One region of the Dickeya sp. CFBP 2040 genome, then DNA from elsewhere that is predicted to be linked to it. Evidence: predicted binding sites of a transcription regulator. Region 1 holds the regulator's gene; the other holds the start of a gene.
The links. Region 1 encodes ArgR, which controls arginine synthesis, uptake and breakdown. Its sites were predicted from a motif close to ANTGAATAAAAATACANT; they were not measured.

Region 2: the regulator ArgR is predicted to act here: its motif matches at 1,347-1,364, upstream of argF (ornithine carbamoyltransferase).

The regions. Positions count from the first base shown of each region.
Region 1 is NZ_JAAVXH010000006.1:75,395-78,508, forward strand. Features, by position in the region: gene mdh (malate dehydrogenase) at 1-848, opposite strand, end outside; gene argR (transcriptional regulator ArgR) at 1,341-1,811, shown strand; gene tsaD (tRNA (adenosine(37)-N6)-threonylcarbamoyltransferase complex transferase subunit TsaD) at 1,862-2,875, opposite strand; gene rpsU (30S ribosomal protein S21) at 3,103-3,114, shown strand, end outside.
Region 2 is NZ_JAAVXH010000113.1:17,410-20,523, reverse strand. Features, by position in the region: gene Dpoa2040_RS16925 (6-phospho-beta-glucosidase) at 1-176, shown strand, start outside; gene argF (ornithine carbamoyltransferase) at 298-1,314, opposite strand; gene rraB (ribonuclease E inhibitor RraB) at 1,477-1,905, shown strand; gene Dpoa2040_RS16910 (GNAT family N-acetyltransferase) at 1,980-2,483, opposite strand; gene Dpoa2040_RS16905 (GNAT family N-acetyltransferase) at 2,813-3,114, shown strand, end outside.

The DNA.
Region 1 (3,114 bases):
GTCCCGATATCTTTACGCTCGGCTACGCCGTTTTTGCCCAGCAACAGCGGTTGTGCAAAGAAACGAGCATATTTGCCGTCACCTTCGACGTAAGCGCACTCAACTACACCGCTTTCACCTTGCAGAGCACGGACCAAAGACAGACCAAAGCGCGCAGCAGCCTGCCCCATAGACAATGTTGCTGACCCACCGCCAGCTTTTGCTTCCACAACCTCAGTACCCGCATTCTGAATACGTTTGGTCAGGTCAGCCACTTCTTGTTCAGTGAAACTCACGCCTGGAATCTGGGACAACAACGGCAGAATGGTAACGCCGGAATGACCGCCGATAACCGGTACTTCAATAGCCTGCGGCTGTTTGCCTTTCAGTTCAGCTACGAAAGTATTCGAGCGGATAATGTCCAGCGTTGTCACGCCAAACAATTTGTTTTTATCATAGACACCAGCCTTTTTCAGCACTTCGGCAGCAATCGCAACCGTGGTATTGACCGGGTTGGTGATGACGCCGATACAAGCTTTAGGGCAGGTACGGGCAATCTGAGAAACCAGGTTACGCACAATTCCTGCGTTAACGTTAAACAAATCGGAACGGTCCATGCCCGGCTTACGCGCAACCCCGGCAGACATCAACACAATATCTGCACCTTCCAGAGCCGGAGTCGCATCTTCACCACTGAACCCTTTGATTTTTACGTCGGTAGGAATATGGCTCAGGTCAACAGCCACCCCTGGCGTAACGGGAGCGATATCATAAAGAGAAAGCTCTGAACCGGAAGGAAGCTGGGTTTTGAGGAGAAGAGCAAGGGCTTGACCAATGCCACCTGCGGCTCCGAGAACTGTAACTTTCATCCTAAACTCCTTATTATGTTAAGTAAAATTACCGTGGATGCGTTTAGTTAAAAACGTTTATGCTCGCGAGAGAAGCCAGGAACCAGACCTGCTTTCAGATGGGCACTACATAGGTCCGCTGCAATCAGTTGGTGCTCAGCGATAACGCACTATGTGATTAATAATAAACTAACAATCTGCCTGATATCTGAAAGGTAATTAAAGTAACAGGCCATTGTGGCGTGCCCCGACATAAGCCCACGACTGATTAACGGGTATGTTACATTACACCTGCAAACAGCCCCCAAACAACATCATTTTGATAACATTTATTTTACTTTTATGTGATGTGGAGCACATTTTCTGACACCCTGGAAAAGTATCGCTCCACCAAACTTATAACCTGTTGCCTCAGTCCAATAATTCGGTTTTATACGCATTCATATTGCATAAAAATTCATTTAAATGCATAATGTTCTTATGTTTTCTATAATTTCCCGGACACGGTGCAGAATGCGTAATCCCACTAAACAAGAAGATCTGGTTAAAGCGTTCAAAGCGCTGTTAAAAGAAGAGAAATTCAGCTCTCAGAGCGAGATTGTACAAGCGTTACAGGACGACGGTTTCGATAACATCAACCAGTCCAAGGTATCTCGAATGCTGACCAAGTTTGGTGCGGTACGTACCCGTAACGCAAAGATGGAAATGGTTTACTGCCTGCCAGCAGAGTTAGGTGTTCCCACCACCACCAGCCCACTGAAAAATCTGGTACTGGATGTAGATTACAACGATGCGGTGGTCGTCATTCATACCAGTCCAGGTGCGGCGCAGCTAATCGCACGTCTGTTGGATTCGCTGGGCAAATCTGAAGGGATTCTCGGCACTATCGCCGGAGATGATACCATTTTCACCACTCCAGCCAGAGGTTTTAGCGTCAAGCAGTTGTATGAAGCCATACTGGTATTGTTTGAACAAGAACTATAATGTCCATTCCGCCCCGTCATATGTTCGGGGCGAAGGAAATAGCCAAAACATCATAATGCGGGCAACTCAGCCAGCGGCCAGCGCGGTCGCACGGTAATACCAAGCTCACCCGTTACCCCATGAGCAAACCGTACTGCCCCCGCATACGCAATCATCGCGCCGTTATCAGTACAAAATTCAGGGCGAGCATAGAACACATCGCCCCCCCGTTTGACCATGATGTCCGCCAGCCGCTGGCGCAATGTCCGGTTGGCGCTCACGCCCCCCGCCATCACCAGTCGACTGAACCCAGTTTCATCAAGCGCACGCCGACACTTAATAGCCAGAGTATCAACGACAGCATCTTCGAACGCACGTGCGATATCTGCTTGTGTCTGCGGATCGTTGCCATTCTCACGGATGGTATTAGCAGCAAAGGTCTTCAAGCCGGAGAAACTAAAATCCAGACCAGGCCGGTCAGTCATTGGTCGGGGAAAGACAAAGCGGCCCACATTCCCATTTTGCGCCATTTTCGACAGCAACGGTCCACCAGGATAATCCAGCCCCAGTAGCTTGGCGGTTTTATCGAACGCCTCACCAGCCGCATCATCAATGGATTCACCCAGCAAACGGTATTCGCCAATACCGGTAACACTGATCAACTGGGTATGACCACCGGAGACCAGCAGCGCGACAAACGGAAACGCGGGAGGATTATCTTCCAGCATCGGTGCCAGCAGATGACCTTCCATATGGTGAACCGGTATGGCTGGCACATTCCAGGCAAACGCCAGTGAGCGCCCCACCGTTGCACCAACCAGCAGCGCCCCCACCAGACCAGGGCCTGCTGTATAAGCGACGCCATCGATATCACCAGGCTGTAGCCCGGCCTCTTTTAGCGCTGCCTGAATCAATGGTACGGTCTTGCGGACATGGTCGCGGGAAGCCAATTCAGGCACCACGCCGCCATAATCAGCATGAAGTTTTACCTGGCTGTAAAGCTGGTTCGCCAGCAGCCCAGCCTGCGTGTCATAAATCGCAACGCCGGTTTCATCGCAGGATGTTTCAATACCCAATACGCGCATTACTGTTTTCACTCTCGGTTACATTAACAGCGACCTGGCAGGCCGCTTGATTCAGGCGGCGCATAGTCTACCATAAGCCCGGCCACAGACGAGCTAACCCACATCGCGCGTTTTATGATCGCTGATGGACTTTACAAACGCGCGCCAGTTGCAGTAGAATTCCGCACCATTTTGAAAAGGCTGGCACAAGGCCAGCAACAAACCGAATTTACTGAGGTGAGAGGCACATGCCGGTAATT
Region 2 (3,114 bases), on a different contig from region 1:
ATACGCCGTGGGGCTGTATTGATCTGGTGTCGTTCACTACCGGAGAGATGGCTAAGCGCTACGGTTTCATCCATGTCGATAAACACGACGATGGCACCGGAACGCTGGTGCGCACGCCGAAAAAATCCTTCCACTGGTATCAGCGGGTGATTGCCTCAAACGGCGAGGAGCTGTAAACCGGTTACTGTAAACTGTTTGAGGATAAGCGTGTGGGCCGATAACTCTGGTTATTCGGCTATTCGTATTCGGCCCACTGCTGAGCAGCTCGTTTCTGATGTCGCTCATAATCCTGGCTGTTTATAGTTCGACGCTCTGGCTCAAGGTCGCCACTATAACCGCTTTGATAGTGTGCATACGGTTTTCCGCCTGATCAAACACAATGCTGTGGGCGGATTCAAACACATCGTTGGTGACTTCCATGCCGTTGTGCAGGCCGTACTGCTCGGCCATCTGTTTGCCGAGGGTGGTTTGATCGTCGTGAAATGCCGGCAGGCAGTGCAGGAATTTCACCTGTGGGTTGCCGGTAGCGGCGATCATCGCTGCGTTGACCTGATAGGGGCGCAGCAGATCGATGCGCTGTTGCCACACCTCTTTCGGTTCTCCCATTGAAACCCACACATCGGTATAGATAAAGTCCACGCCATTTACCCCGGTCGCCACGTCTTCTGTCAGCGTAATTGAACCGCCGGTTTTGACTGCTGCCGCCTGACACTCCGCAACCAGACCAGCATCCGGCCAGCAGGCTTTGGGCGCGATCAACCTCAGGTCCAGCCCGACGATGGCGGCGGCTTCCAGCATACTGTTGCCCATGTTATTGCGGGTGTCGCCCACGTAGGCCAGTTTCATGCCTGATAGCGGTTTACCCGGCAGGTGTTCCTGCATGGTCAGCAGGTCCGCCAGCAACTGGGTGGGGTGGAATTCGTTAGTCAGACCGTTCCATACCGGCACGCCGGAAAATTCCGCCAGCGTTTCCACCAGCACCTGACCATAACCGCGGTACTGGATGCCGTCATATAGGCGGCCCAGCACTCTGGCCGTGTCTTTCATCGATTCTTTATGGCCGATTTGGCTGCCGCTGGGACCAAGATAGGTGACCTGAGCGCCCTGATCGTACGCAGCAACTTCGAAAGAGCAACGAGTGCGGGTCGAATCTTTTTCGAAGATGAGTGCGATGTTTTTACCTTGCAGGTGGCGGGTCTCGGTACCGTTTTTCTTATTGGTTTTGAGGGTGGCGGCGAGGGACAGAAGGCTGCTGATTTCAGCTGGGGTGAAATCCATCAGCCGTAAAAAATGGCGTTTGTAAAACGGGTTCATCGTTGTCTTCTCCATGTGACTCAACGCTGAAGGTTGAATTAAAATTCACTTTATATGTGTAAATATTCAAATTCAAGTGCCGGGTTCAAACTTTATGGTGGAGAGAGAGGCGATGCTGTGGGAAAATGCCCCTATCTTTGCCGCTTTGATGAGGATTGAGACATGGCAAACCGCGAACTGCTGGAAGAACAACGTGAAGAGACCCGCCTGATCATCGAAGAACTGCTGGAGGACGGCAGCGATCCCGATGCGCTCTATACCATCGAACACCATTTCTCAGCCGAGAAGTTTGAAGAACTGGAGAAAGTGGCGGTAGAAGCGTTCAAGTTGGGTTACGAAGTGACGGACGCTGAAGAGATGGAGATGGAAGACGGCGCGGTGCTGATGTGCTGCGATGCTATCAGTGAAGTCGCGCTGAACGCTGAGCTTATCGATCAGCAGGTAGAACAGCTGCTTGATCTGGCTGAACGTCATGGCGTCAACTATGACGGCTGGGGCACCTATTTTGAAGACCCGAACGGTGAGGATGAAGACGAGTTCGGGGAAGATGAAGACTTTTATGATGAGGATGATGACGGTAAGCGCCATTGATTCCTTGTTGACATACCGCCCGGCAATCGCCGGGCGATGTGTTTTCTGCATGGCGCAGTGAAGTGCCCGCACGCTTACAGCGTTTTTAGCATTCTGATTTCACAATCTACATGGCCGGTATCGCCCATGGCATGTGGGATAGGTTGGAAGCCAAGCTTTTCATACAGGTGGATAGCACTGGTTAGGTGCGCAGTGGTTTCCAGATAGCAGCGGCGGAACCCTTGTTCACGGCCAAATGCCAGCGCCTGCTCCGCCAGTTGCCGGGCGATGCCCTGTCCACGCGCCAGCGGCAGAAAATACATTTTCTGTAATTCGCAGACATCCGGTTCGCCGCCGGACAGCGGTGCCAGACCGCCGCCGCCTACCACTTCACCATTACACTCCACCACCCAGTAGGCGCTGGCGGGGCGACAGTAGAGTTCGAACAACTGGTCCAGATCCGGGTCGGACACGGTATACCCTTTGTCGGCGGTCAGGCCGAATTCAGCGGAAACCCGGCGGATAACGCTGGCAATCGCCGCATTATCGGCAGCCGTAATCGGGCGGGTCAGCAGTGGTGTAGACGCTGATGTTGTCATGTTGCTCACTTTTGTCAGCAGAATTCAGTCAGATCGAGCACATCGGCAACCGGCTGACGTGTTCTGATGATACGAACGGTTGATCATATGTACCGCCGATTATACGTACCGGCAGACTGGCTCAACACCCTGTTATTGATAACGGGGTGTAACGAAAAGCTCACGGATGGATTAGCGAGGCGGTAATTGAACGACAATACCGCTGATTCCGCAACGAAAAACGTCAAATCGGCACCAGCTGCCGACGTCATTATTCCGGTCCGGGTCCGGTACGCTATCTGATGGCTATCTGTACTCCCTGAAATTTTTTGCTAATGGAGCTGATGATAATGACAAACATATCCCTGCGGGAACCATTGGCCATCCGCATTGATGACCTGACCGGTGAGGCAACCAGGGCGCTGGTTGCCCTGCATCTGGCGGGTATGCATGATAATTCACCGCCTGAGCAGGTATTCGCGTTGGATTTATCCGGCTTGCAGGCACCGGAAATGACGTGCTGGAGCGTCTGGCGCGGTGAGCAGATAGCCGGTATCGGCGCGCTGAAAATGTTGCCGGATGGCAGTGGTGAACTGAAATCAATGCGTACTCATCCGCAGTGTTTACGTCAGGGGGTTGCAGCTCATTTGCT